2 regions of the Ureibacillus thermosphaericus genome follow, and region 2 is predicted to be linked to the other one. Evidence: riboswitches for the same ligand, from Rfam matches in the RefSeq annotation. Region 2 holds a riboswitch; the other holds the start of a gene.
What was found. A riboswitch is a leader RNA that binds a small molecule or an ion and turns the genes downstream of it on or off. The one in region 2 is predicted to bind preQ1.

Region 1: another riboswitch for preQ1. It lies ahead of UtA1_RS05305 (QueT transporter family protein); the one in region 2 lies ahead of queC (7-cyano-7-deazaguanine synthase QueC).

Annotation. Positions count from the first base shown of each region.
Region 1 covers NZ_AP018335.1:1,088,402-1,108,765, forward strand. Annotated here, with positions in the region: gene UtA1_RS17050 (hypothetical protein) at 1-103, opposite strand, end outside; gene trpB (tryptophan synthase subunit beta) at 559-1,722, opposite strand; gene trpA (tryptophan synthase subunit alpha) at 1,778-2,557, opposite strand; gene trpB (tryptophan synthase subunit beta) at 2,554-3,741, opposite strand; gene UtA1_RS05290 (phosphoribosylanthranilate isomerase) at 3,764-4,375, opposite strand; gene trpC (indole-3-glycerol phosphate synthase TrpC) at 4,380-5,168, opposite strand; gene trpD (anthranilate phosphoribosyltransferase) at 5,168-6,202, opposite strand; T-box leader at 6,297-6,527, opposite strand; gene UtA1_RS05305 (QueT transporter family protein) at 6,847-7,335, opposite strand; PreQ1 riboswitch class I at 7,344-7,387, opposite strand; gene UtA1_RS05310 (ABC transporter substrate-binding protein) at 7,760-8,782, shown strand; gene UtA1_RS05315 (ABC transporter permease) at 8,817-9,848, shown strand; gene UtA1_RS05320 (ABC transporter ATP-binding protein) at 9,841-10,635, shown strand; gene ilvA (threonine ammonia-lyase IlvA) at 10,804-12,063, opposite strand; gene UtA1_RS05330 (IS110 family RNA-guided transposase) at 12,591-13,805, shown strand; gene UtA1_RS05335 (IS4 family transposase) at 14,343-15,623, shown strand; gene UtA1_RS05340 (YjiH family protein) at 15,968-17,320, opposite strand; gene UtA1_RS05345 (hypothetical protein) at 17,660-17,956, shown strand; gene UtA1_RS05350 (hypothetical protein) at 18,067-18,528, opposite strand; partial or broken gene UtA1_RS05355 (helix-turn-helix domain-containing protein) at 18,747-18,983, opposite strand; gene UtA1_RS05360 (hypothetical protein) at 19,513-19,992, shown strand; gene UtA1_RS05365 (IS110 family RNA-guided transposase) at 20,279-20,364, shown strand, end outside.
Region 2 covers NZ_AP018335.1:3,251,751-3,263,173, reverse strand. Annotated here, with positions in the region: gene UtA1_RS15765 (alpha/beta fold hydrolase) at 1-264, shown strand, start outside; gene UtA1_RS15760 (dihydrofolate reductase family protein) at 496-1,050, shown strand; gene UtA1_RS15755 (hypothetical protein) at 1,073-1,465, shown strand; gene uvsE (UV DNA damage repair endonuclease UvsE) at 1,734-2,687, shown strand; PreQ1 riboswitch class I at 2,801-2,846, shown strand; gene queF (preQ(1) synthase) at 2,931-3,431, shown strand; PreQ1 riboswitch class I at 3,436-3,479, shown strand; gene queC (7-cyano-7-deazaguanine synthase QueC) at 3,532-4,212, shown strand; gene queD (6-carboxytetrahydropterin synthase QueD) at 4,199-4,669, shown strand; gene queE (7-carboxy-7-deazaguanine synthase QueE) at 4,662-5,390, shown strand; gene adhP (alcohol dehydrogenase AdhP) at 5,631-6,647, opposite strand; gene UtA1_RS17345 (hypothetical protein) at 6,910-7,065, opposite strand; gene UtA1_RS15720 (VOC family protein) at 7,238-7,609, shown strand; gene UtA1_RS15715 (phosphoribosylaminoimidazolesuccinocarboxamide synthase) at 7,857-8,543, shown strand; gene UtA1_RS15710 (asparaginase) at 8,769-9,734, shown strand; gene UtA1_RS17725 (hypothetical protein) at 10,147-11,055, shown strand.

The DNA of each region.
Region 1 (20,364 bases), 1.3 Mb from region 2:
CTGTTCTCTTTATGCCAGTGGTCACTCCACCCTCCAAGAGGTCTCCCACGGGATTCACCGCTTCCTTCCTCAAGTGAGGTACTACGTTTTCTGTGTTCATCATGACTCACTGAATGCCAAGGGCTATTCTCTCTTAATTGTTCGGTCCTTCTTAGTAGTTCTAAACCAACTAATACTATGACCTCTGCTGACTTCTGACGGTTCAGCTACTTATCACTAAGTAGGTTATGAAGCGTACTTCACATATCCGCCAGACCTCCCCGGGTAAGAATGTAATCTTTCCTTCCATCTATCTGCTTCATTTACTCTGTACCACCTTTGGCAGAAAGGACTTTGTTTTGTTTAGCAAACTCATCCAATGATACCTAGCCTTATATGAAGTTCGTGTTCCTCAGACCGGAAGTTTGCCGCTCGCTTCCTTCAGATTCCGCGTCACCACGGACACCCTTGCGTTAAGCTAACTGTTACTTCTGCCTTCACAGTTCGGGACTTACACCCTATAGATTACACCCATGCCAGGCGCACTAAGAAAAGGGGAGTTCGAATTCGAACAGCCCCTTATTTTTTCAGCAATTCAAATACTTGTTGTACATCTTTATCACCACGGCCAGAAATATTAACGATAATGCTATCTTCAGGTGATAAAGTAGGTGCCAATTTCAGAGCATAGGCAACGGCGTGAGAGCTTTCAAGAGCTGGAATAATACCTTCCGTTTTGGATAACGTTTGGAATGCTTCTAATACTTCTTCGTTTGTGACCGCAACATACTCGCCGCGGCCTGTTTCATGCAAGTAGGCGTGTAGTGGTCCAACACCTTGATAATCTAAACCGGCAGCGATGGAATTTGTATCGAGCAAGTTGCCTTCTTCATCTTGAAGGACATAGCTTTTGAAGCCGTGAAGGATGCCAGGAGAACCTTTCGTAAGGGTTGCAGCGCCTGCAGGTTCCACACCGATTAAGCGCACATTTTCATCATTAATATAATGGGAGAAAGCACCAGCTGCATTGCTGCCCCCACCGACAGCAGCGATAATAGCTGTTGGAAGTTTGCCTTCTCTTTCTAAATGTTGAGCGCGGCTTTCACGGCTAATCACGGATTGGAAATGTTCCACAATTTCAGGATATGGAGTAGGGCCTACAGCAGAGCCTAGCAAATAGAAAGTATTTTCATAGTTATTAACTAAATCAAGGAAGGCTTCATCTACCGCTTCTTTTAATAAGCCGTTTCCTTTATCCACCGCAACTACTTGAGCACCGAGAAGCTCCATGCGGAACACATTTAAAGCTTGGCGCTTCGTGTCCTTTGCGCCCATGTAAATCGTGCATTCCATTCCGAACATCGCAGCAGCTGTCGCAGTGGCAACTCCGTGTTGTCCAGCTCCCGTTTCAGCGATGATTCTTTTAGCTCCCATACGTTTGGCAAGCAAAATTTGGCCAAGCACATTGTTTAATTTATGGGAGCCCGTATGGTTTAAATCTTCCCGTTTTAAATAAATTTTTGCTCCGCCTAATTTTTCCGTTAAGTTTTTAGCAAAGTAAAGGGGAGTTTCGCGGCCAGCATATTCTTTTAAGTAATAGTTTAGTTCTTCATTGAAAGCTGGGTCGTCTTTAACTTTCCCAAATTCTTCTGCAATTCGGTCGAGCACTTTTTGTACCTCATCTGGAACAAAGCTGCCACCAAAATCTCCATAGTAACCATTTTTAATTAAAGTTTTGCTCAAGATTTACAACTCCTTTTTCAAAGTGTTGATTTTGTCACAAAAACAGTCAATATGTTCACAAAATCTGTACCTTCGAAGCTTTCACAAGACTTTCAATTGTATCCCAATCATCTTTTGCTAAACTGTCAACGATTTTACTGCCGACAATAACACCGCTTGTAAAGGTGCCGAATTGTTTAACCTGTTCAGGGGTGGAAATGCCGAACCCTGCTAAAACAGGCGTATCTGTATAGCTTTGAATTTTTTTAAAGTGGCTTTCTAAGTCGCCTTCGAAAGTGGAGCGAGCACCAGTGATTCCATTAACTGTCACCGCATAAATAAATCCTTCGCTTGCTTTTGTAAGCTTTTCAATTCGCTCTGGCGTACTTGTCAATGAAACAAGCTGAACTAAGTCAACGCCATATGCCTTAAGTGAAGGGTGAACGATAGTACTTTCTTCTAGTGGCATATCTGGAATAATGACGCCGCGAATGCCTGCCTCATAAGCATCTTTTGCAAATGCATCGATTCCGTAGGCTAAAATCGGGTTTAAATAGGTCATTGCCACTAATGGAACGGTAATTTCATCTGCGAAAGAGGCAAGAGTTTCAAGTACTTTTCGTAATGTTGTGCCCTTTGCTAATGCTCTTACAGCAGCCTCTTCAATCGTCGGTCCATCCGCTACAGGGTCGGTGAAGGGGATGCCCACTTCAATCGCAGTGACTCCTAGTTGTTGCAATTTCAAAATCGTCGGTTTCAACGTATCAAGCCCGCCATCGCCAGCCATTATGTAAGGAATAAAAGCTTTATGGCCTAGGCGAGTTGCTTCTACAATTGCTTCAGTTAATTGGCTCATGATAAGTCACCTCCAAGGGCATCAAAAATTGTATGAACGTCTTTATCTCCACGGCCGGATAAACAAACGACGATAATCTGATCTTGGTTCATTGTTTTTGCAAGTTCAGTAGCATAATAAACGGCATGGGCGCTCTCTAAAGCAGGGAGAATCCCTTCTGTTTGGCAAAGAAGTTTAACCGCCGCAAGCGCTTCTTCATCAGTTGCCATGACATATTGGGCGCGGCCAGTTTCATACAAATAGCAATGTTCTGGGCCGACTCCCGGATAGTCAAGCCCTGCGGAAATGGAGTGAGCTTCTTGTACAAATCCGTCATCATCTTGCAATAAGTACATATAAGCGCCATGCAATACACCCGTTTTTCCACCGTTAATAGCAGCTGCATGTTTTCCGGTTTCAAAGCCTTTTCCGGCAGCTTCCACACCGTATAGAGCAACCTCTTGATTTTCAACGAAAGGATAGAACATACCAATGGAGTTGCTGCCACCTCCGATGCAAGCAACAACAGCATCAGGCAGTCGGTTTTCCTTTCCGATAATTTGTTTTTTCGTTTCATCGCCAATGATCCGCTGGAAGTCGCGGACAATTGTAGGGAAGGGGTGTGGCCCCATGGCAGAGCCTAAAATGTAGTGGGTTGTTTCGACATTTGTCACCCAGTAACGCAACGCTTCGTTGACCGCATCTTTTAATGTTCTTGAGCCTTTATCGACAGCCACCACTTTTGTACCTAAAAGTTCCATGCGGAATACGTTCAATGCTTGACGCTTTACATCTTCTGCTCCCATGAAGACGATGCATTCCATGTTGAGTAGGGCGCAGGCAGTTGCAGTTGCGACACCATGTTGACCAGCTCCTGTTTCGGCAACAATTTTTGTTTTGCCCATCCGTTTTGCAAGCAATGCCTGGCCAAGAGCGTTGTTAATTTTGTGGGCTCCTGTGTGATTTAAATCTTCTCGTTTTAAATAAATTTTTGCGCCGCCACAATGCTCAGTAAGTCGTTCTGCAAAGTAAAGGGGCGTTTCTCTGCCAACGTAATTTTTTAAATAGTAGTGAAGTTCCTGTTGGAAAGACTCATCATGTTTATATTGTTCATAAGCTTCTTCAAGTTCCAGTAAGGCTGTCATTAATGTTTCCGGAACAAATTGACCGCCAAAACGACCGAACTTGCCTTTTACTTTCGTCATGTCATTTAGCTCCTTTAACCGTTTATTGTAAAGTTGTTGCTGCTTGGATGAATGATTGAATCAGTTCACAATTTTTCTTTCCATCTTGCTCAACGCCGCTTGAAACATCTACAGCGAAAGGGTGTACCGCTGCAATCGCCTGCTGCACGTTCAAAGCATTCAGTCCTCCTGCAAGTATTACTTTCTCTTTAGGGATGGAAAGTTGATCAAGTAAAGACCAATCAAATGCTTTACCACTCCCGCCAGCGAAATCTGTTCCGGGAGCATCGAATAAATAGTAATCTACGTTGTACTTGCTAGCTTTTTCAACATCGCTAAGCTCGCGGATGGAAAAAGCTTTGATAGAAGGGAGTCCTAGTTTTTCGATAAAAGTTGGTTCTTCATTGCCATGATATTGAATGAAATCGAGTGGTACTTTTTCAAAAGCTTCTTTCACTTCATCTTCTGTCGGATTGACAAATACACCAACTTTTTTCACATGTTTCGGTACTATTTGTGAAAGTTCACAGGCCTTTCTGATGGAAATTTGTCTTTTGCTTGGCGCAAACACAAAGCCTAAAAAATTCGCTCCTGCAGCAACTGCACAATGCACGTGAACTTTTTCTTTTAATCCGCAAATTTTCACTTTTGTCATCGCTCTACATCCTTAAGGGAGGAAGTTTTATTTGGAAAGATTTTAATGTCTCTTCCACATTGCCGCTTCTCATCAACGATTCGCCGACAAGAATTCCACGGGCTCCCGCTTTAGCAACACGTTCGGCATCCACTGTTTCAAAAATGCCGCTTTCACTAATAAAGGCAATGTTATCAATTCGATTGATTGTTTCTGCCAACTTTTCAGTTTGAGCCAAGTCTACTTGGAATGTTTTTAAATCTCTGTTATTGACGCCAATCAATTTTGGATGAAGGCAAAGGGCTCGTTTCAGTTCTTCCTCGCTGTGTACTTCAACAAGTACCTCCAATCCTAAACTGATTGCGTACTCATACAATTCTGATAATGTTTCATCATCTAATGCAGCGACGATCAGAAGAATGACCGATGCACCAGCATGAAGTGCATAATCGATTTGAGCTTTATCGATGATGAAATCTTTATTTAAAATTGGAGTATCTACATGATTTGCAATGCTGGCCAAGTCTTCAAAAGATCCTTTGAAAAACTTTTCTTCCGTTAAAACAGAGATGCATGCTGCACCAGCTTGTGCATATCGTTTTGCTTGTTTTACTGGGTCGGCGTTCTCATTTATGATGCCTTTAGAAGGGGAGGCTCGCTTCATTTCTGCAATAATTTGAAGAGTGTCAGATTTTCGTAATGCATCGTACAATGATGGCCGTTTTTTTAAAGGAATGTCCCATTGGGGCTTTGATTCTTTCAATTTTGAAAGAATCGCTTTTTTATGTTCAATTATCATATCTAAAATCGTCATTAAATTGCTTGCTCCTTTATTGTGTTTTGGCTAAATTCAATCACTGCTTCTAGTTTCTTATAAGCACGACCGGATTCGATGGCATCACGAGCCATGGAAACACCTTCTTTCAATGTTTCGGCAATGCCGTATGCGAAGAAACCGAGAGCTGAATTTAAAACGACTGCATCATAGTATGGCGAGCGTTTTCCTTTCAATAATTCTTTTAATATTTCAGAATTTTCTTCCGGTGTACCACCACGGAGGTGTGATATCGATGCAGGTTGTAAACCCAGTTCTTCAATGTTGATGGTGAAAGGTTTAATTTCGCCATTTTCCAACAGGGCAGAACGGTTTCGGTGGTCGAGAGAAGCTTCATCCATGCCTTGTGATCCTGAAATAACGATAGCTCGCTTTCTCCCTAAAATACTTAATACTTTTGCATATTCCTCCACGAAATCTGGACGATTAATGCCGACTAGTTGAACCTCTAAGTCAACAGGATTTGTTAAGGGGCCAACTAAGTTGAAAATGGTTGGCTTACCAATTGCTCGACGAACTTCACCGATGCGTTTCAGTTTTGGATGAACGGCCGGGGCATATAGAAAAGTGATTCCTTCTTGTTCCAATAACTGTACGGACTCATGGACAGTAAAATCTGTATGAATGCCTAGTGCTTGTAGGACATCGGCACTTCCAGAAGAACTAGAAATTTTCCGATTGCCGTGTTTTGCAACTTTGACACCACTACTGGCTAACACAAAGGCAGAAGTTGTACTGATGTTGAAAGTTTTCAGACCGTCGCCCCCAGTACCGCAAATATCGATATAAGTACCTTTTGTGACAGGGAAATGAATGGCATTGGATTTCATCACGATGGAAAGGGCGGCAATTTCCTCCGCTGTTTCACCTTTTTCATGAAGTGCTACTAAAAATTCAGCAATTGCTTCTTTTGGTGTTTCCTCGTTAAAGATGATTTCTACCGCTTGAATCATATCGTCATAAGATAAGTTTTCTTTTTCTTGAACACGTTTTGTAAAAACATGAATGTTCATTCTATCATCCTCCAAATTTAAAATTTGAAGTTTAGATAGAATAGCCGGTGGGAGAAATAAAAAAACCTCTGCAAAAGGGCATGAAAACCCATTTGCAGAGGACGACCTTGCTGCCGCGTTGCCACCTCTATTGAAGCAGTTATGACTTCCACCTCGGTGTGCTCACTGTCGTGAACACTTCCCAATAACGCGGGAAAGACGTCAACCACTTGCGCAGTTGCTCTCGTAAGGCCCATTCACGAAAAGGAATGCACTAGTTTCCACCAACCACTAGCTCTCTATCGCATTACACATTTCGCTACTTTTCCTTACTCATCAATTTTGCTCGGCTATTCTCAACTAAACTCAGACTCTGCTCAACTAAGCTACCGGTGCGGTGATTGTGCTTCCACAACCTTTCTCCGCCACGTTTGATTGCAGTATATTTTATTCTGAAATTGTATGAATGTCAATAATTTTCGGTAAATTCGGGAAGGAAAATGTTATTCGAATAAATAAGTATTTTCGAATTGATAAATTGCTAAATTCAAAAAAATAATTACTGATTGTAAAAATCCATCAAATCCAAAAGAGTTCGTTCGTTTTTAATCCTAGTATAAAAAAATAGCACAGACTGTACATTAGTCTGTGCTACTAGTTTTATATTATTGATCGATTAAATTTTTGAAATTTAATCGTTTATCTAGCAATTGCATAATTGGAATGCCGATTAGTAAAACAACCGCTTCACCAATGGCTGTAGTTAACCACGAAAGCCAGAAGGGAAGCTCTAACGCTAACTTTAATTCTAAAGCGATAATCCACATCATGAATGTGAAGACAAATGAGTTAATCAACATACGATAGGCGATGTTTTTCACATATTTGCTAACGATGATAAGAATCGTTAAGCAAATAACGGAGTGGGCTACTCCGAAGACTAAATCAAACCAGCCTAGAGGTGAAAATAAGTTTGATATAAATACGCCTAATACAACACCTAGCATATAGCGAGGGTTAAAGGCAATTAGGTGGTTAAAGATTTCAGCGATGCGAAATTGAATATCGCCAAAGCTTAAAAATGATAGCGTATACGTTACCGCAATATAAAGTGCAGCTATGATTGCGGACATTGCCATAAATTTTGTTTTCATTAAATTTTCACTCCTTAGTTTTTTATCGTGGGATTTCGCGAACCACGGTGTGATAAGCACACAAAATATAATTCTATCATAAACAAAAAGAAAATCAAATTTAGCTTTGGAAAAAATTAACGATGATAAAGGGAAGATTTCGTACAACAAAATAAAGTTCACAATTTTGTCACAAAATATTCATTATTTCAAAAAAACAATTTATTCTAGAAAATCCTCGTAATTTAGCGATTTAAAGCGATAAATTAATATTACTAAAGTAATAAAAAGAATTTTCTTAAATTCAGAACATTCCTAATGTTATTGACTCTTGAACGATGAGAATGTAATATATCGTTAAACTCTAGCTTTATTTGAATAAAGTGAAAATATTTTTTATTCGAAATTGTTAGTAATTTTTCGAAGGATAGTGGGGGATATTTGTATGAAAAGTAGCATGAAAAAACTATCATTTTTGCTCTTTGGTTTAATGTTGCTTCTAGCTGCTTGTGGCGGCGGCGGTAATGATACATCTGAATCGAGCGAAAACAACACAGAAAACGAAACAACAGAAGAAGTAAAAAATTATAAGATTGGTGTAACACAAATTGTTGAACATCCATCTTTAAACGCTGCATATCAAGGATTCCAAGATGCATTGAAAGATGCTGGTTTAAATGTTGAATATGATTATCAAATTGCACAAAACGATAATAGTTTGAATACGCAAATTGCACAAAACTTAGCAAGTGCAGGAGTAGATTTGATTTTCGCCAACTCCACTCCATCTGCACAAGCTGCTAAAAATGTAACAACTGAAATTCCAATTGTTTTTACATCTGTAACAGATCCGGTTGCAGCTCAATTAATTGATTCGATTGAATCACCTGGTGCAAACGTTACTGGTACGATTGACTTGCACCCAGAAGCAATTAAAACAACGGTAGAATTCATGAAAGACGCTTTAGACGTTAAATCAATCGGAATGGTTTACAACGCAGGTGAACAAAACTCAGTAGCTCAAGTAAACCAAGTGAAAGAGATTGCTGATTCATTAGGTTTAAAAGTAGAAGGTGCTACTGTATCTCAAAGTTCAGAGATCAAACAAGCTGCAGAATCTTTAATCGGAAAAGTTGATGCATTTTATATCATTACAGATAACACAGTCGTATCCGCTCTAGAATCTATTATTCAAGTAGCAGATAGCAATAAACTACCGCTTGTTGTTGGTGAATTTGACTCTGTAAGACGCGGCGGATTGTTGGCATTTGGTTTCGAGTATTACGATATCGGATATCAAGCTGGTGAAATGGCTGCAAAAATCTTAAAAGGTGAAGCGACACCTGCAGATATTCCAGCAGAATATCCAAATACATTGAAATTAGTAATGAATAAAGATGCAATTGAGAAACTTGGTCTTGAAGTGAAAGACGAGTGGGAAGCTGAGCTTGTCGAAACACAACAATAAAATATTTTCAACATGTTAGGAGAGATGATTCAATATGTTTACAGCAATGTTCGGTGCAGTTGAGCAAGGAATCATCTACGCAATAATGGCACTCGGAGTGTATCTAACATTCCGAGTGTTAGATTTTCCAGACTTGACGGTAGATGGTAGCTTTGTTTCGGGTGCGGCTACAGCTGCAACAATGATTGTTTTAGGTTATCACCCAATATTAGCTACGTTAGCAGCGATTGTCGTAGGATTTATTGCAGGATGTATCACTGGTTTGCTCCATACAAAAGGAAACATTAATCCGCTCCTTGCCGGGATTATTATGATGATTGGCCTCTATTCCGTAAACCTGCGAATTATGGGCTTCTCAAGTGAAAATGCAGCGAGCCTTCCGAACGTTCCTCTACTAAATAGTGAAACAATCTTCACTAAAATTTATTCTTTCTGGGAACATTTAGGGATTGATGCATTTTTCAATAACATTTTGACGAGTTTAGGAGTAAAAAATCTTCCACAAACTTGGGAAATACTTTTTGTCATGATAATTCTTACAACAGCAATTAAGTTCATAGTGGATTGGTTCCTCAAAACAGAGATTGGTCTAGCGATTCGAGCTACGGGGGATAACAAACGAATGATTCGCAGTTTTTCAGCGAATACGGACACTTTAATTATTTTAGGTGTTGGATTATCGAATGGGTTAGTAGCGTTAGCGGGGGCTTTAATCGCCCAATATAATAAATATTCCGATGCGACAATGGGGATCGGGATGATTACAGTCGGTCTAGCATCGGTCATTATCGGTGAAGCGATTTTTGGAACGAAATCAATCATGCGCATTACTTTTGCGGTAATAGTTGGAGCAATTGTTTATCGGATTGTACTTGCGATTGCATTGCGAGTGCCATTCCTCGATGCAAGTGATATGAAATTGATTACAGCCATTATTGTAATCTTAGCGTTAGTAGTTCCACAAATGATTGATAAGCAAAAAGATAAGAAGCGGAAGGCGAAGCGACTGCAAGAAAAGTTAGCCGCTGCCCAACTAGAAAAGCAAGGAGGTGATCACCTTGCTTAAGCTAGAAGGCATTAACAAAATTTTTAATGAAGGTACACCAGATGAAAAGGTGGCATTGAATAATATCAATCTTCATTTAAAACCAGGAGATTTCGTAACAGTTATCGGAAGTAATGGTGCGGGAAAGTCAACGATGATGAATATGATTTCTGGGGTATTAAAACCAGATGTTGGAAAAGTATGGATAGACGGAAAAGACGTAACCCATTTACCTGAATACAAGCGTTCTCACTATATCGGGCGCGTTTTTCAAGATCCGATGGCGGGTACTGCACCATCTATGACAATTGAGGAAAATCTTGCAATTGCTTATGCTCGAAACGCCAATCGTTCATTGCGATTAGGCGTGAATCGACAACGACGTGACTTCTTCCGCACGTCTCTTGAGAAATTGCATTTGAATTTAGAAAATCGCTTAAATGCAAAAGTAGGATTGCTATCCGGTGGGGAAAGACAGGCATTGTCATTATTGATGGCAACATTTACGCAACCTGCGATTCTATTACTAGATGAGCATACGGCAGCTCTTGACCCATCACGAGCAGAATTGATTACGAACTTAACAAAGCAATTGGTAGAAGAAAATCATTTAACAACGTTAATGGTAACGCACAACATGCAACAAGCTATCGATTTAGGCAATCGTTTAATTATGATGGATAAAGGGCAAATCATTTTAGAAGTAGATGAAGTTCAAAAACCAAACTTAACAATTCCAGACTTAATGGCTGAATTCGAACTCATCCGCGGTGAAAAAATGAATTCTGACCGAGCGTTGTTGGGGTAATTAATGTTGATACAGCCAACTCTTATTATAAGGGTTGGTTTTTATTTTTTTAAATGCCAAAATAAAAATGAATACTATCCTTCCAACTTGAAAAAAATAATACAAAATCTGTTAATAAAATTTAAAACCCGGGCGTTGATCACATTAAACGCTCGGGTTTCTTTTTTGTTAAATCAACAATCCAAATAAAGTGCTGTCTTTATTCACTTCTTTAAACTCAAAACCATTCACTCGCATGCGATCGATTAAGCCTTCATAATCTTCCGGCTTGCTTACTTCAATTCCGACTAGTGCAGGACCTTCTTCTTTATTGTTTTTCTTCGTATATTCAAATCGGATAATATCATCATTAGGGCCGAGAACAACCGTTAAGAATTGGCGTAATGCTCCTGCGCGTTGAGGGAAGTTGACGATAAAGTAGTAAAGCAAACCTTCATATAATAATGATTTTTCTTTAATCTCTTGCATACGGCTGATATCATTATTGCCACCTGTAATAATCGCAACGGCCGTTTTTCCTTTTAGCTGATCCGCAAAAAAATCAAAGGCGGATACTGGTAATGCGCCGGATGGTTCTGCAATGATAGCGTGTTTATTATATAAGTCAAGAATAGTTGTACTTACTTTTCCTTCCGGTATTGTAATAATATCATCTAAATATTTGCGGCAAATTTCATAAGTTTTTTGCCCAACAGATTGAACTGCTGTACCGTCGCAAAACTTATCAATTTTTTCTAAAGTGACAGGTCCGCCATTTTCAAAGGCTGCTTTCATACTTGGAGCGCCTTCTGGTTCAACCCCAATCACTTTTGTATGTGGTGAAATGTTTTTAATATAGGCAGCAACTCCGCTCATTAATCCTCCGCCACCGATACCTCCAAATACAAAATCAAGAGGTTCTTCAATGTCATTTAAAATTTCTACGCCCAATGTGCCTTGTCCAGCGATAATATCATAATCATCAAAAGGATGAATAAAGATCATTTCATGTTCCAAACAATAATCCATCGCTGCATTTGCTGAATCATCAAATGTATCGCCAGTTAACACAATCTCCACATAATCGCGACCGAACATGCGCACTTGGTCGACTTTTTGTTTTGGAGTTGTCAACGGCATGAAAATGGTTCCTTTAATCTTTAAATGAGCACAAGAATAAGCTACCCCTTGGGCATGATTGCCGGCGCTGGCGCAAACAACACCTCTTGCACGTGCTTCATCTTCAACTTTTTTAATTTTATAATAAGCACCCCGTAACTTAAAGGAGCGCACTGATTGTAAATCTTCACGTTTTAAATAAATATTCGCACCGTACTTTTCTGACAGATATTCATTTTTTTGCAATGGCGTATGAATTACTACATCTTTTAATTGGTGCTGTGCTTTTAAGATGTTTTCAACAGTAAAGCTTTTATCCGCAACTTCCATTTTAAATTTAACCTCCGTTAGTTCCAGCATTTATTTATTTTAACATAAGATTCGGTATTTTATGAGATTTATAAATACCATACTGTAAAGTCCCTTATATGTACATGATTTCATACATAAAACTTTTGAAATATAAATAATATACAGAATAGTCTAAAGACAGCTTTTAAAAAAATCAAGGTATAAATCGATAAAAAAAGAAAAAAATTTGTTTATTTAAAACGTTAAAGTGTTAAAGTTATTTGAATAATCCATATGCTTCCATAAGTAGGAGCCGTATTTAAAAAAACATACTAAGATTAGTAGTACAAACCAAGGCCAAGGTTTGTGCTACTATTTTTTATAGTAGAAGTGAAGAAAAGTCGACCAGTCTCAGGGATCTTTGAATCCGTATTAAAAACTGGCTAACTTCACACCCTTATGCGAATCAGTTTAGTATGTTGGGTCCATAGAGATCGTGTATAAGAAAGTGGAATCGATAAGGTCATGTGAAGACTTCTATGAATTGGCAAAGAAGGGGTAATGGAATGAAACATGTTATTGGTTTAGATGTTAGTAAAGGAAAGAGTACAGTAACGATCTATGATAGTTATCGTCAGTGCAAATATGAAGGTGAAATCAATCATACACGAAGAGATTTTGAACAATTGCATAAGCGAATAGTAGATATTACATCACTTGATGACCAAGCACCAGACATTGTATTTGAAGCAACAGGTGTTTATTCAAAACCGATTGAAGCATTTTTAAAAGATTACGGTTATGCATATTGTCGGATGAATCCCCTTGAAGCGAACTTACAAATGGCGAAGATGCGTCGACATAAAACCGATATAAGCGATGCTCATGAATTAGCCAAAACACATTTTAAAATGGAGAGAGAACCAACCTATATCCAAGATGATTATTATGAGCAGATGCGTGCATTGACACGTTATTATGATGAAATTGATGAAGAAATGATTTTATTAAAAAATCGTATGCATTCCATTTTACAATTGAGTTTTCCAGAATTAGAAAAAATGCTGACACCAAATTCTGCACTATTTTTAAATATAGTACAACTATACCCTCACCCAACACTTGTTTTAGCTCACTCTAAAACTGTCATTAAGAATCGCCTAAAAGCGAATACAAGAAAGAACCTTTCTTTAGAACGTGCAGAGAAAAAAGCAATTGCTTTATTAGAAGCTGCTCAAAATAGTTATCCAGCGATTAAATCTACCGATGTGCGATGTGAACAAGTCCGTGATTACGCAAATCGAATAGCAGAATTAAAGGATAAAAAAGAAGCACTTGTCCAACAAATGATTACTTTATCAAAAGATCGAAAAGAGTATATGGTTTTACGTTCCATCCCTGGTATCGGTGATTCTACTGCTTGTAGATTAATTGGGGAAATGGGTGATATTCGTCGCTTTCAAAATGCTAAACAATTGAATGCTTATGCGGGAATTGATATTATGCGCTATCAATCGGGGAATACACAGTATCATGATCGTATTAATAAAAGAGGTAACAAACACTTGCGAAAGCTTTTATATTTTATGGTGTGTGCCATGATTATGAAGAAGAAAGATAAACCGAATCATTTTGTAGATTACTATTATAAATTAAAAACACAACCTCAGAGAAAGCCTCATAAGGTTGCGATTATCGCCTGTATCAATAAATTTTTAAAAGTGACGTTCCAGTTACTGACACATGGCATTTTATACGATTATGAAACTGCCTTAAGTTAAATAATCGATTAACTACACTATACCATAAATGACCTTTCGAAAAAATTAAAAATCGTTAGGTCTTTTTGGCATGCCAAAATTTAGTTGTAGTTGTGAGGGGGTACCCCCTCACAACTACAACTAAAATAAAAACATATACAAATTAATAAAATATACTTGACTGATCGTAAGAAACGAGGCTGGGATATAACTAATAAAGTGAACGAGCTGCAAAAAGATTTTTTGTAAAAAATTGATTGGAGTGACGGGGCGAGTGCTCCTGTCGCGCACGCTTAGTCGCAAAGCGGAGCAAGCTCAAGGAAGTAAATTCAAAGCTTTCCTGCGACGAGCCCTCTCGAGACCCCGCAGGAGCGAAGGATTGAATCAGAGGAGGCTCGAGCCCAATGTCATCAACTTATATTTACAATTAATGGAAGTTTATTAAAATACCAATTTTTAATTTAATATTCACAAAGATAGGTAATAAGACTCTTGTGTTTTTAAAAAGTCCACCAAAATCGTTTTAGAAGCCAATTTTTGGTTAATAAAACGAGGATGGTGGTTTTTTTGAAATCAAAAAGTACTTTTTTAGGGGCAATTGAGATTACTCGAAAGATGCTGAATGATGTGATGTTTATGATTGAATCTCGAACAAAGGAAACGTACTTTACGCGAAAAGAAAAGAAGTTAAATTTCAAAAATACAATTTTATTTAATTTAAATTTTGTCAAAAAGAGTCTTCAGATTGAACTTGACGACTTTTTTGACAAGTTTAATTTATCAGATATTAGTATTTCTAAACAAGGCTATTCTGCTGCACGAAAGAAGGTTTCTCCCCTCGCTTTTGTAAAACTCTCAAAAGCGATTGTTAATTGGTATTATGAAGAAAATTCTTTTAAAACTTATCGTGGATTTAGGCTTTGCGCAATTGACGGAAGTGTATTACAAATACCTGACACCGAGGAACTTCGAAATTATTTTGGGTATGGAAGAAATCAAAGGTCAAGCTATGCAAGAGCTAGAGCCTCTTGTATCTATGATCTTGAAAATGGGATTATAATAACTTCTAAAATCGATCCTTATAAGGTAGCTGAGCGAGATAGTGCAAAGAATATGATTAAAGAACTCGTACAAACCGGATTGAAGAACGACCTAATTTTGTTTGATAGAGGTTATCCGTCAAGAGATTTTATCGCTTTTTTAGATGCCATTGGCATCAAGTATCTTATGCGATGTCAAAAAAATACGATAAAGGAAATTGTCGAAGCGAAGAAAGCTGATCAAATTATACAAATAACACATGAGGGCCAAGTGGTTAATGCTCGTGTAGTTAGGTTCTTACTAGATTCTGACACAGAAGAAATACTTGTCACAAATCTAATAGAGGAAGGCTTCAATATTTCTGAGTTCAAAACTCTTTATTTTAAACGCTGGGGAATTGAAACTGAGTATAATAACGTGAAAAATAAAATCGAAATAGAAAATTTTACGGGTGGTTCGAAAATCGCAATTGAACAAGATTTCTATGCATCAATATATTTATCGAATATGGTCAGTTTATTGAGAAATGATGCCAATGAAACAATTAATGAGGAGAGTAAGAAAAAAAGACGAAAACATGATTATCAAGTAAACACAAATATCTTAATAGGAAAATTAAAAGATAGGATGGTTCACTTATTATTAGAAGATTGTCCAATCAAAAGAGAGAGAATGTTTACAAAAATCATGAAAGTGATTATAAGAAATAAGACACCTATTCGGTTTGGGAGAAGCTACCCACGAAGGAATGGTCTGTCCTCAACAAAGTATCCCCTAAACCAAAAAAGGTGTCTATAAACAATACATAGGATAAATATAACCTATTTGTTTATTAAATGTAAATAAATTAGGGGCTTAAAAAATAAATATTTAAGCCTCGGGCATTCTATTGCCTTTTTTACCTAACTTTAGAAAATGATTAAAGCTATAAAGGATGATTTAATATTTTTAAAAGGAGGCAACCGGTGGTTGCCTAATAACTGTAAATTTTTGGTTCAATAACTTTATGACATTGGGCTCGAGCCGGGCCCGCGGAAAGCGTCCCCGGAACGGAAATCAATTCTACAATTATCAAAAAAACACCATTTTCTCCTGTGAGAAAATGGTGTTTTTTATATTTTGTCCCAAGCTCGTCACATAAGTTAAAAGATTAAGTGAGCGATGAAAGCAACTATCGGTATTGAAATGATTGTGCGAATTAAGAAGATAATAAACAAATCCCAAATTTTTAATGGAAGTTTTGTACCTAAAATCAAGCCACCAACTTCAGACATATAAATTAATTGCGTAACAGAAATTGTTGCGATAAAGAAACGAGTTAATTCAGACTCGATTCCAGCTCCTAATATAGAAGGAAGCAACATATCCGCGAATCCAATAATCATTGTTTGGGCAGCTTCGTCTGCGTAAGGAATTTGGAATAATTGCAAAATCGGTTCGAATGGCATTCCTAAAATTTTAAAGAAACTAGTATATTCTGCAAGAATTAATGCTATTGTACCGAATGCCATGATGACCGGTGTAATGGCAAACCACATTTCCAAAACATTTTTAAAGCCTGAGCGAACCACTTTTAATAAATTTCGATTGCTATGGGCTTTATCTAACGCATTTTGTAGGCCAAAAGTAAATGAATTAAATCCTTCCGGAACATCTTCACGGCGACTTTCTGGAGTAGATCCGTCAAAATTCGTATCCGGTTTATTTCGTAAAGGATAGATTCTTGGCATAATGACAGCCAAGATTAAACCAACTAAAATGACCGTACCGTAAAATTGCAAGAAATAATGGCCAAGATCTACCGTTTCAACAATCACAAAACAGAAAGTAATCGAAACGACGGAAAAGGTAGTGGCGATTGTAGCAGCCTCTCTCGCTGTATAGTTTCCTTGCTCATATTGTCTACTTGTGAGAAGCACACCAATTGTGCCGTCTCCAACCCAAGAAGCTAAACAGTCAATAGCAGCTCGTCCAGGAATTTTAAAAATGGGACGCATAATTTTTACCATCATGGAACCAAAAAATTCTAATAGCCCGAAATCTGTCAAAAGTGGCAACAGTAACCCGGCAAATAAGAACAATGAAAACATCATTGTTACTAAGCCGCCATCAGGATTTAATAACAAGCCAGATGTATTTTCACTAGTGAAGGCTTCCGGCCCGATTTGGAACAAATATAACGTTGCAAATACGACCGCTAAAACTCGCATTACTGTCCAGAATGCATGAGTACGGAATAAAGCATCGAAAATCGTCACTTTTCCTGATTGCGGTACAAAGTGCATCACAATAGATCCAACAGCAGCAATAATAAAGACAACATACGTAAACCAATGGATAAAGGTTACGATATTAGCAGAAAGACCGTTCGCCAAAAGTGCGATTGGAACCTTAAGTCCATCTGGCGTACTAACAGGAATAATGAATAAAAAGATACCTAAAATCGAAAGACATAAAAATAAAAACCATGTATATGGATGAAATTTTTTTGCCATAATAAACCCCTCATTAATTTTTGTTGCATATTTATACACTATAAATGGTATTTATACTGATGTCTATATAAATAGAAAAAATAATAGTATTTCGAAAATTTTATACTTTTTGTCTTTTATACTACACTAAAATAGCAAAAAACTGCATAAAAGAGAAGAGGGTAAATAAAAAAACACCATTTGTGAAAAAATGGTGTTTTTTTGATGTGCGCCCGGCATGTACATGAACTATAGGGTGTAAGTCCCGAACCCCGAAGACAGAAGTAGAGGTTAGCTCAACGAAAGGGTGTCCGTGGTGACGCGGAATCTGAAGGAAGCTGGAGGCAAAACACCGGTCAAATGTTAGCGGTATTAACTAAACGTGACGATATAGTAACGGCACATATGATTTATTTGTCAAAATTAGATGATATGGGCGTTAGTGAGAAAGAAAATGAGGAAACAATTCGCTTTGAAAGTCCTTTCAAATTTAATGGGGAAAAAGTTGTCGGATTAGTATTACCTAGGGTACAAAATTTAAAAAAAGGAAAAAAGGATCTACTGGAACTTTTAGTTTACTTTGCTGACATAGAGAAATGGAAATTAGAAGCTATGGAAGAAGTGAAGTACGATAAAATCAATATCTTGTTTTCTTAACTTGATTTTTGCAGAAACACGTAACGGATTTCAATAAAAAGTCTCGGAATTACTTTTCCCAGTATAACCATTTAAAGGTTTTTCTGGTACATTGGTTTATATTGATATTTTTAAGAAATTAATTGTAATTTCTTCACAAACCCTTCTTCGTATATAGATAGTTTTTGAAAATTATCATCATCAATTAACTCTGTGAACTTAATAGCGTCGATTAAGTATTTTCTGTTTCGATTATCTAAATCACGTATGATTCTATCTGGAAAAACGTGCTGAATTATTAATGTTGCTTTATCGAAACTAATATTTAGTTCAGGGTAATTGTACATATCAGAGGTAACTTGAAAATAATAATCTCTAACAAGTGCTGTATATTCTTTGTCCTTTTCACTATACAAAGGCATAGCACCCTCGTATCTGAATTGGATCACTGGATAACCGTTAACCATTATTGGCTGGGCGAATTGCTCGATTGGTCTGTTTAGCATATTTTTTGGGAGTTCAACTTGCACTACTTGTTCCAAATACAAACTTGTTCTTATACGTTCTAAGTTTCTTAATGTAAGTCCGATCATAGAAAACATCCTTTCTTGGAATTTTTGTAAAACACTGATTATATCAAGCTTTTTAGGTGAATACGTCAGACGTTATTCCATCTTCTTATTTCACAACGTCAGACGTAACTACAACAAAACCTTATAATATCAACGTTTGTGAAAGGAATTTACGTCATAACTATAAGGAATTAATAAAACATGATGTTATTTACTTTCCAATATTCGAGATATTCATTAGGGAACTCCGCACGATCTTCAAAAAAGTTCTTATAAGCATTTTGCAAATGGATCTGTGCATTTGCTAAAGCTAAAGAATCCACCTCTTTTAGAAACGGGAATTCTTTCTTATTTTTTGCTGGTGTCGGAAACTTTTGCTTTTTAAGCGTTTCCTTATCGTCTTTGAACTTCTCATATGTTTCTTTACGTTCTGCTAGCATCTTGTTGTAGACAAAACGAACACAACCAAAAGTTTGCATAAATCTAAATAATTATAGTTTTTGAGGACTGAATAAGGTAAAAATATTTCACTCAAATCGATTCTTCTTTCTTCATAATTCAACATTGGCCTTTCAATATTTAAAGGAGCCTCACAAACATCGTATTCTATTAATTCATTAACAGAATAACCATACTGACAAACTTTAATTTTTATCATAATCATCCCTACTTTCGTATTTTTTAAAAGGTGGCCGTGATAGATTATTTTATATATTTTCAATATTTTTCCAATTACTTGAATATATTGTAATTGTAGTAGTATATTCAAAGGAGGAAATAAAATGCGTAGATAACAAAAATAGGAGTTGCTGCATTATGTAGTGCTACGTTAATAATGCCAACTACTGCTTTTGGAAGTTCAAATGTGAATTCTATCAACAAACAAGAAATCGTTTCAAACTCATCTATCTCAAATTTCTCTAATCTAACAGATGAGTTGGTAAAAAAGACCCTTATATCGAGTTAGTTGATTTTAAATTCATAATCAACAATGAAGCGGAGCTAATGAAAAATATTACACAATCAGAATTCGAACAAGTAAACAAAATATTAGAAGAAGTTAATGCACATTTACAAACAATGAAGTTAGAATCGAAAATATATAACAAGTATTCATTAGAAACTAACGGGGATACAATTATTGTTTCATTAAACAAAGAATCATTAAACAAACCACTGAGTTCAGTCAAGACGGCTTCTAAAAGTGAAGAAGGAAAAAGAGGTATAAAAGTATATTGGAATCATGTGGAAATTTACCTTACAAAAACCGATGTTAATGCTATACTAAAAGGCGGAGTATCAGGTGGAACTGCTGCTTTAGGTGCTTTAATTGGTAGTTATGGTGGCATCCCGGGAGCTATTGGAGGTGCTGCTATAGGTGCTGCTGCTGCAACAATTATTAATGAATATATAGATGCGGTTCCACTAGTGATTTATATCCCATATTTGAACCCGACTACCGGTGTAAGAGTTTATAAACAGTAAATTAATTTTAAGTGAAAGGTGATTAACATAAAAAACAATCATGAATTTTCATTCACAACCCTGGCATGAAAATGGATATTTCTTTCCCATAATGTAGATAACACAAACAGTTAACAATACGTAGGCTTTTATGGTGGATGATACCCTGAATAAAAAACTGTTTGAGTGGATTTGGTGAACAACCCATTGTTAGCTCATTCATTTGGAATGATGACTACGTACAGAAAAATGCTTATATTTCAAATTCACTCGCTGTTTGTGAATCTACTTTATGGGAGGGATTATATTGGATGTACTGATGACACGTTGTGCAGGATTAGATGTACATGCTGAAACAATTGTTGCTTGTGTCATGATTGGCGAACAGGACGA
Region 2 (11,423 bases):
ATGGGATTGGATGCAGCAAGTTGGTCGACAATTGCAATCATTAATACTTTAAGAGATGAAAATTTATATGCGGATCTTTCAAAAATTCATGTGCCTACGTTAATCATTCATGGAATACATGATAAAGTAATCCCTTTTGCACAAGCTCAAGAACTCAATGAACTCATACCAAATTCGAAGGTCGTTCCTTTCCAATATAGCGGCCATGGAACGTTTTGGGAAGAACGGGATCGATTTAATGAGGTATTATGGCAATTTATTTAAGGCGGATTGGAGTGATTCCAATTCGCTTTTTGCCTTTTGTCTTCTTTAGTCCAACTGTAAGTTTTGTCTAGATGAAAATGAAACTTCAACGAGGATCATTCGTCCAATCTTAGAAAAATCAATCATGCTAACATAAGATTTTGTCACTATCAAGGAGATATTTGACAATAAAGTTCAAGCGTATGATATAGTAGTTTTCCAATCGAAAATCTAAGGAAGAGAGGGAAAACGATGCAAAACCAAAGAAAGATTATACTAGATTTAGCCGTGACGTTGGATGGCTTTATAGAAGGGAAGAATGGGGAAATCGATTGGTGCATTATGGAACCAGAAATGAACTTTACGGAATTTCTCCATCAAATCGATACGATTTTTTACGGAAGAAAAAGTTATGAATTGTGGGGACAATATTCACCTGGAGAAAATGCAAGCGCAGAAGAAATAGAAATGTGGGAAATAATCGAAAGTAAAGAGAAATATGTGTTTTCTAGAACACAACAAAGTGCTGATGGGAAGGCTAAGTACATCAACGACAATGTAGTAGAAGAAGTAAAGAAAATAAAAAATAAACCTGGGAAAGATATTTGGTTATATGGAGGAGCCAGTCTCATTACAACATTTGTTAATCATGATTTAGTTGACGAATATCGTTTATCAGTCCATCCAATTATTCTAGGAGCGGGGAAACCATTGTTTATTGATATTCAACATAGAGTAGCACTAAAACTTGTAGAAGCAAAGACGTTTCCATCGGGAGTTGTTCAATTGATTTATCATAAAAAATAAAAATTTAATGGAGCGGAGAATAATGAAAGAATTACTCGTATTTGGTGAACTACATAAATACTTAAATAGCTTAGGTTTTATCGAATGTACTATTGCTAATAAGAGTTTATCATTAGGATATAAACCAATTACCATTAGAGGTGCTTCTAAAAAATTTGCAACTTTGAATGGTGATAAAAGATATCGTTGTTTAATTTTGCATGTTGATCCTGGAAATCCTGAATCTGCGAAAGGAAAAATCGTCCAAAAGGAGATACAAAAGATTTTAAATTTTGATATCGGGCAAATGAGAACATTTAAATTAAAAAAGCATGAAGTATTTATTCCATTTGAAGTAATAGATACAAAAGAGAAGATGGTATTATTAAAAAATTTCATAGGTAATCAATACAAGATTTTTTTAGAGAATTATTAGTAATTCTAGTTATTATTCAAAATCAATTGTTCAAATTGAATTTATTGCAACGATTTAAATAAAATTATGGAATGGGATAATTTTTTCAAACTTTCCTCATCTCATTTCGTCAATGAATTGGAAGTATCTCGAATGAAATTTATAGAAACGAAAAGAAATAGTGGGGTAATCACTATTGTCAGATTTCATAATCCTCCTTTCATGATGTATGTATCGTTCTCCATTGACAAACACTATCCTCATCATTCTTTTTTAGGATGGTGTACAGATGATACTTCGATTTGGTTATGTTTCAATGGCGCTCCCATTGTGGGAAGCGTCTCCTTCACATACAATTACTTTTACCAACTGGAAAAAACTCGATGAAACAAGTAGAGCCGAGAAATTATTAACCATCACGGAGCGAAATTTAAAAAATACAATTCGCATTCTCCATTACAATATTGCCCACGGAATACTAGTGTACCGAATGTCTTCATCTCTCATTCCATTAGCTGCACATCCGGAAGTGGATTGGGAGTTTATCTCCCCGTTTGAACATCTTTTTAAAGAAATCGGAGAAATGGTTCGAAATTATGGAATGCGGGTCAGCTTTCACCCAGGACAGTTTACTTTATTCACAAGTAAACAAGCTCATGTAACAAACAATGCCATTGTGGATATGACCTATCATTTTAAAATGTTGCAAGCAATGGGGCTAGAAAAAGAGGCAATGTTAAATATCCATGTTGGAGGAGCTTACGGGGATAAAGATGCATCTATTTCTCGATTTTATCAAAACTTCCAAAAATTAGATTCAACAATTCGCTTGCAAACGACTCTGGAAAATGATGATAAAACCTATACAGCAGAAGAGACATTAGCCATTTGTGAAAAATTAAAAGTACCTTTTGTATTTGATTACCATCACTATATAGTAAATAAAGGAGACTGTGAATTAGAAGAGTTGTTGCCAAGGATTTTTGCGACTTGGGAACATACAGGGAAAGTTCCGAAATTTCATTTATCATCACCAAAATCTGAAAAAATGTTACGGGCACATGCGGATTATGTTGATATGGATTTTGCTTTTCCATTAATTAAAGCCTTAAAGGATTTCGGAAAATCTGCAGATATTATGATTGAAGCAAAAGCGAAAGATCTTGCATGCCTCCGTTTTGTGGAGGAGCTAGGGAAATTGCGCGGCTTTAAGCGAATCAGTGGTGGGATAATTGAGATTTGAAATGGCAATCCATTGATTATCTCATTGTTTTTTTTAATAAACTTTCTAAAAAAATTTGACCTTTTTCACTATATTCTATAATATTACTAAGTAAAGTTGAATACCCGACTAGAACGGGAGAGGTTCATAGCATAACCCTCTATAAAAAACTATGAAACAATAATATTTCATCAGTTTTAATAGAATGAATTGGGTTTACCTCTCTTGAAAATGTTGGGAAACATTTTGCAAGGAGGTTTTTTTATGTCTAGTCGCAAATTGGAAGATGGTTTAAAGGATTTGACGCTGCTCGGTAATCAAAAGACGTCATATCCAACAAAATATGCGCCAGAAGTATTGGAAGCAGTGGATAATTTACATGTCAATCGGGATTATTTTGTAAAATTCAATTGTCCTGAATTTACTAGTCTTTGTCCGCTTACACAGCAGCCGGATTTTGCAACGATTTATATTTCTTATATTCCGGATAAAAAATTGGTGGAAAGCAAATCGCTGAAATTATATTTATTCAGTTTTCGAAATCATGGAGATTTTCATGAAGACTGCGTAAATATCATTATGAATGATTTAATTGAATTATTAGATCCAAGATATATTGAAGTGTGGGGGAAATTTACTCCGCGCGGGGGAATTTCAATCGATCCATGGTGCAACTACGGAAGACCTGGAACGAAATATGAAGAAATGGCAAATTACCGTTTAATGAATCATGATTTATATCCAGAAAAAGTGGATAATCGATAAATGAATAACAGAGGTTCTTAGCTACCCTCTATAAAAAACTAAGAAGAAACAGCATTTCCTTCTTAGGATGCTGTTTTTTCTTTATGAAGGAGTGTCTTTAATGATATTAAAAGAAGAAAATGCAATCGTCGTATTCAGTGGTGGACAAGACAGCACGACATGTTTGTTTTGGGCAAAAGAACAGTTTAAAGAAGTGGAAGCTGTGACGTTTGATTATGGTCAAAGACATCGATTGGAAATTGAATGTGCAAAGGAAATCGCAAAGAAAGTAGGGGTAAAGCATCACATTCTTGATATGTCCCTTTTAAATCAGCTAGCTCCAAACGCACTAACACGGGATGATATCGAAGTTGAGGAAGGGAAAGATGGCGAGCTTCCTTCTACCTTTGTGCCGGGGCGCAATTTGCTATTCCTTTCCTTTGCAGGGGTGTTAGCAAGCCAAGTAGGAGCAAAGCATATCGTAACAGGCGTATGTGAAACGGATTTTAGTGGCTATCCTGATTGCCGTGATGTTTTTATCAAATCGTTGAATGTAACAATGAATTTAGCGATGGATGATACGTTTGTCATTCATACGCCGCTCATGTGGTTAACGAAAGCACAAACATGGGAACTGGCAGACCAATTAGGTGTGCTTGATTTTGTACGAAACAATACATTGACTTGCTATAACGGAATCATTGCAGATGGCTGTGGAGAATGTCCAGCATGTAAGTTGAGAAAAAGAGGTCTTGATGAGTATTTACGTTCTAGAAAGGGTGCTTCACATGTTAGATTTTAGAATTGTTGATAAGCTTCAAAAACTAGATGAAGATATTCAAAGAGACCAATTGAGATATCACTCGAAGCGTGTGCTCGTCAGCAAGGAATTTACATTTGATGCCGCCCATCATTTGCATGCATATGAAGGGAAATGCAAAAACCTCCATGGGCATACGTACAAAGTAGTGCTTGGAGTAAGCGGATATCCGGATGATCGAGGGTTAGTTATTGATTTTGCTGACCTTAAAGACATTTGGAAAGAAAAAATTGAAATCTATTTGGACCACCGCTATTTAAATGAAACGTTGCCGACAATGAATACAACAGCTGAGAATATGGTCGTTTGGATTTATGAAAAATTGGCGGAAGCGTTGCAGGAGAAAGGTTTTGACGGGGCGCGGGTAGAATTTATTCGACTCTATGAGACTCCTACAAGTTATGCAGAAGCTAGACGGGAGTGGATGGAAAGTGAGTAAAATTCCCGTTATGGAGATTTTTGGCCCTACCATTCAGGGAGAAGGGATGGTCATCGGGCAAAAGACGATGTTTGTTCGCACGGCAGGCTGTGACTACTCTTGTGAATGGTGCGACTCAGCCTTTACATGGGATGGCAGCGGTAAAGAGTTGATTCGGCAAATGACCGCAGAAGAAATTTGGACGGAATTGAAACGGCTTGGCGGAGACGGATTCTCTTTTGTAACGATCTCAGGCGGCAACCCGGCATTAATTCGGAATTTAGAAGGATTAGTGCGGATTTTAAAGGAGAATGGAATCCAAATTGGCGTCGAAACTCAAGGCTCTAGATGGCAAGATTGGCTGTACGATGTAAATCAAGTGACGATTTCCCCAAAACCGCCAAGTTCTGGGATGAAAACAGATTTTACTGTGCTTACTGAAATCATAGATAAGCTAAATGCCCGAAACGGCAACCAGCACATTTCATTGAAAGTCGTTGTATTTGATGAGGAAGATTATGAATATGCAAAAAAAGTACATTTAAGATATCCGACTATTCCATTTTTCTTACAGGTTGGCAATGATGACACAACTACAAAAGATCAAACGAAACTCGTTAGCCACTTACTGAAAAAATATGAAAGGCTCATTAACAAAGTAATGGCAGATGAGGAATTACAAAACGTGAAAGTACTGCCGCAACTCCATACCCTTGTGTGGGGGAATAAAAGAGGCGTGTAGGGGCCAGAAAGGACTTCTATAAAATTTGCGAAGATCCTGATAATCGCCGAATAGAGGAACATAATCGCCAAAGGAAAAAAACGTTTCTGCAGAACCCGATAATCGCCAACCAGGCAAGAATAATCGCCAAATCGCCGAACTTATTCGCCAACCAAAGAGGCAAACCGTCTTCTGACCGCCAAATTCTTCAAAATTTAAAAAGGAGCATGTCCAAAAGAGACTGCTCCTTCCTTTTATTTTTTAGTTCGTAAAATCGATTACCATTCGACCAGTGAACTTTCCTTGCTCCATTTCTTCCATGATATCATTGATTTCTTCAAGTTTTCGGAGGGTTACTCTAGGTACTACTTTTCCTTCAGCTGCAAATTGGAACGCTTCTTTCAAATCTTGGCGGGTACCGACGAGGGAACCGACCACTTGAATGCCGTCCAGCACAAGGCGAGGAATATCAAGATCCATTTTATCAACAGGCAAACCAACTGCAACAACCCGGGCGCCTGCTTTTACGACATCTACAGCCTGGTTGAATGGTGCTTTCGCCACAGCTGTCACAACGCAAGCGTCCAATCCTTTTCCATCTGTGATTTCAATGACTTTTTCTTTCGGATTTTCTTTTAACGAATTCACCGTGACATCTGCTCCCATTTCTTTTGCAAAGGCCAATTTATTGTCATTAATATCGAATGCGACTACTCTTGCGCCAAATACATTTTTCGCATATTGGACAGCCAGGCTTCCTAAACCGCCAATGCCAAATACGCCAATCCATTGCCCAGGCCGGATATCCGACACTTTTACCGCTTTATATGTTGTCACTCCGGCGCATGTAATGGAAGTGGCAGCTGCCGGATCCAAGTTGTCAGGCACTTTTACCACATAATTGGCAACCACGATTGCCTGTTCCGCCATGGCTCCGTCAACCGTATAGCCGGCATTTTTTACATTTCGGCACAACGTTTCTCTTCCTGTTGTGCAATACTCGCAATGGCCACAGCTTTCGTATAACCAAGGAATGGCTACCCGGTCGCCGATTTTTAAGGAAGTGACCCCTTCAGCCACTTCAACGACTTTTCCAACGCCTTCATGGCCAAGAACAACACCTGTGACATCCCCAAAATCCCCGTTTTTCACGTGCAAATCTGTGTGGCAAACTCCGCAATATTCCATCTGTACCAAAGCTTCACCATGTTTAAGCGGACGTAATTGTTTGTCCACCACACTCACCGTTTTTTCTTTTGAAACAACTGCAGCTTTCAATAATAATCCCCCTTTGTTTGAATTTCGTACATGGAAGCGTATCCATATACTTAAAAATAAAGATACTAGCAGAGAGTATGTTCAGCAATATAGGAAATACTACTATTTAATGTAAATAGATTTCCATTTTTCGACATAAAAAAATAGGGAGATAAGCGCGGATTATATCTCTTTGTGAATAGTAAAATATGATTATCAAAATAAGTTTTATAGAGGATGAAAATACTACTGTTGAGTTACAAATCATCGTCTTTTGAAAAATTTATCTCTTTTCTGCAAACAATAAAAGCAATGTGGCCAATGGTCCCAATAAAAGTGAAATCAAGAACCAGTTCAATCCGGAGCGGTTTTTTCCTTGGGCAAGCCCTGCATTGATCAACGCCAAAGTGCCCCAACCAACAACATATTCGTTTTCCATGATAGCCTCCTCATTGATTCCTTTATATATATTATAATCCTGGAATCTGATCATGGTTATATTATATAGGAGAAAAAATCCATATTTATAGGAAAATATTCAGTTTGAAAAATACTTAGCCAATCCATTTTTATGGCATAATGAAATGAAAAAACGTAAAAGGAGAATCTCGATGATCCAAATTGGAAAAATCACAATCTATGTTGAAGATCAGGAACAGGCAAAAGATTTTTGGATTAACAAAGTAGGGTTTGTATTGAAATTCGAACAGCCGATGGGGCCTGGGATGGCGTGGATTGAGGTGGGACCTGAAAATGATTTTGCGACATTGGTGCTATACTCAAAAGCATTGATGAAGAAACAAAAACCGGAAAATGTCGCTCATCCAACCCTCCTTTTCAGCACACCGAACATTGAAGAGGCGTATGAGCGGTTGAAAAATAATGGCGTAAAGGTGGATGAACTCCAAAAATTTCCTTATGGTTCGATGTTCACTTTCTATGACCAAGATGGAAATCAGTATTTGTTGAGAGAAGATAAATAATAATGTCAGCTAATCGTGCTATCCGGAGAGAAGGACTTTCCGGGTAGTCTTTTTATTTGATCCACGGCGGTAAAACGGTGTATGTCACAAGACAGCAGCTTTTAGATTCATCTGCCTCATCGCTATAATAATGAAGAAATTGTAAATAATAAAAGAGGCCCTCTTGTCCGATAAACTTTGTTTGATTTATTATAAAGACAGCATCAGTTCTATCGATGTAAAGGCTAAAAGAAGAAGGAGACTTGACATGAAGCACATTTACACTGGTAAAACGAAAAATGTTTACGAATTGGAAGATGGCAACTATTTATTGGAATTCAAAGATGACGTAACAGGCGTTGACGGGGTATTTGACCCAGGTGCCAATACGGTGGGATTGACAATTGAAGGTGCAGGACTTGCAGGATTGAAATTGACGAAATATTTCTTCGAATTGCTTAATGAGAAAGGCATCCCAACACATTTTATTGAAGCGGATATCGATAAAAAGACGATGAAAGTGAAACCGGCGGAAACTTTCGGCAAAGGCTTGGAAGTGATTTGCCGCTTCCGCGCAGTGGGGAGCTTCTTGCGCCGCTACGGCCTTTATGCAACAGAAGGGCAACCTCTTGATGCCTTTGTGGAAGTGACAATTAAAGACGATGAACGGGAAGACCCGCCAATCAGCGAAGATGCGTTGGACATGCTTGGCATTTTATCCAAAACGGAATACAAAGTGTTAAAAGAACTTACACAAAAAATCGCCGGCATTGTAAAAGAAGAATTGGCGAAAAAAGGCATCGAACTTTACGATATTAAATTCGAATTCGGCCGTGATAAAGAAACGAATGAAATCATGTTGATTGACGAAATTTCCGGCGGCAACATGCGCGCCTACAAAAACGGCGAATACATCGAGCCGTTGGAATTGGAAAAATTGATTTTGGAAGGATAGAGATAGGGACTGGTAGAAAAAGAGCGGGTGGAGAAGACCATGGAGTGTTGCCATTCGCTCTTTTTTGCATTTTAAACCCGGAGAAAAAATGCACTTTGATTTGAATTAACTCCCTTGGCAGCTGCCGGGGGTTTTTCTTTGGACGTGCGACAGTTGAAGTTCTTGTAACAATGGTTTATTTTGATAAATGAACGTTTATAAACTGAGAGTTTAGGAGTGCAAATAATGAAAAAGAAAGTGGTTTTGATCAGTACGGGCGGCACGATTGCTAGCGGCGTGAATCCGGAAACGGGGCTCCTCACATCCGGCATGTTGACGGGGGAAGATTTGTCCAAACAATGTGTGCTGCCATCACATATTGAATTGAAGGTAGAAACCCTATTCCATTTGCCAAGCAATGAAATGACCTTTGACCATTTAATTCAGTTAAAAGAAAAAATTGAACAAGTTTTTGAGGATCAAGAAGTGGCAGGAGTGGTCGTGACCCACGGAACGGATACGCTGGAGGAAACGGCGTATTTCTTGGATTTGACAATTGGTGACGGGCGGCCGGTGGTGGTGACAGGCGCCCAACGAAGCCCGGCCACGATTGGAACGGATGCCTTTTCCAACTTGCGTCAAGCCATCATTTTGGCTGCAAGCGATGAAGCGAGAAACTTGGGCGCGGTTGTGTTGTTCAATGAAAAGATTTTGCCCGCCCGCTATGTGAAGAAGTGCCACGCCTCCAACGTGGACGGCTTCAACGCGCCGGGGTTCGGCCATTTGGGGTATGTGGATGATGAAGAAGTCATTTTATATGGAAAAGCGGTGAAAAGGGAAACCTATGAGCTGAAATCCGAATTGCCTTATGTGGAAATCATCAAATGTTCATTGGGCTCCGATGGCCGCTTGATTAAGTATGCGGTGGAGACGGGAGCAAAAGGCATTGTCCTTGAAGCGTTCGGCCGAGGCCAAGTCCACCCGGCTGTTGCGGAACAAGTGCAATATGCCATTGAAAAAGGCGTCATCGTGGTGGTGACAACAAGCACGGCGGAAGGAAACGTCAAAGTGGTGTACGACACTCCAGGCACTGCCTACGACTTGCAAAAGAAAGGCGCCATCCTCGGCCGCGACTACGACAGCAAAAAAGCCCGCATGAAGCTGGCGGTGATGTTGGCTGCCGAGGTGGGGGAGATTAAGGAAAGATTTTAATACAAGTGGAAAATTATGTAAAAAGCATCTCTGTTCATGAACTGTGGATGCTTTTTATTTTTTGGATAAATTATGAAAATCATAATTCACTAATTTGCATTTATATAATAAATTTGTAAAATTTAAGAAAAAATATAATTGACTGCTGTAATTTTTCGCATGATTGTATATGAAACAACAAAAGTAGAATTTATGAATCATGTTTTTTTGGATGTGCTTATAAAGAACTTTGGAATGAAACTGGCGATCCAGTATGGGAATTTTTGTATCAATTTTCTAAAACTAAACAATATAAAGCTAAGTAATAAATACTGTCTTTGTTATTAAAATTATAGTAGTTTTTTGGGTGGAGTGGGTAGTATATAATTTGACTCACTCTTTCCCATATTTTTATAAAAGAGGATGTTTCAGTATGGATATTTATGTATGTATAGATTTTTTTGCCGAATATTCTTTAAAAAGTGAACTCGAAAGACTTTTTGGAAAATTTGATATTTCATTAAACTTTCCGGATAAGCCGAAAATGGGGACTGAAGTATATCTTCAGGTTCCAATCCGACTCAACGGAAAGGTAGGAATAGATACAATTTCTTATATCACTTCTCATTTAAAAAAAGAATACCAGATTTCATGTGGTGAATCATTTTCTTGCAGGTTTAATTATTTAGATTTTGAACGATCGCCTTTTTTTAGGTTGGTTTCTACAGGTAATTCATCAAAAGCGTTTTTAGAACACAAAAAGGATGGAATTAAATGGAAGACGATTTGCCCATCTTGCGGCATTCAGGAAAAAGTTCAGACTTCCCCTTTAGTCATGGATACTTCAAAAGTGGGGGATCGATATATGGTCAATGTCGGTGTCGATTACTGGGTTGTATCGGAGAAAATGGCGTATTTAATGAAAGAGTGGGAAATAACAGGGTACGAATTGAGAGAGGTGATACATAGCGGTAAAAAGCCTGCACAGCCCGTATTTCAAGTGATTCCTACAAATGTTCTTCCATCATGGAGTTCCGAAATGAAACATTATTATTTTATTACGGAACCGGAAGAACGATGTCAAACGTGTAACATTAGAGGACGGATTGATTATCCATATCACTATAATAAAAGGGATCTTGAACAATATCCTATTAAAGATATAAATATCATGAAAGAGTTGAAATCTAATGGAAGCTGGGCGTATAGACCTGTATTTCTGAGTAAAAAATTTAGAGATTTGTTAATTGAAAATGGCATCACTCGGGAAGTTATAAATAGAGACGATGATAATTACAAATCAAGAAATTGGTTGTTTGAACCGGTTGTTATCATTGAATGAACAATATTACTTGTATTTTTGGGCTGCTTAGCTTTTTACGTTAAGCAGCTCAATCTTGTGGCCCTTCTTCAATTAAAGTTTCTAAGTCAATCGCAATTGTATCGTATGGTACGCTTTTTTCTTCCTCCGAGTAACCATCGTAATATTTCACTGCTTTTCCATTTTGGTTGACTAAATAAAAGGAATAATTATTTGGTTCCTGGTATTGTTTTTTCCGGATTAGTAGTTACAGTATTTGGTTATTCAAAAGGACAGAGTTAGTAATCAAAAAATGTTCAAATTGGAGCTTTATGGCTTGAAATCCTACTAAGTTCAGAGAAAACGATTACAGTTTTGCGATTCACTGGGCTATCAAGCTGATCATAAAT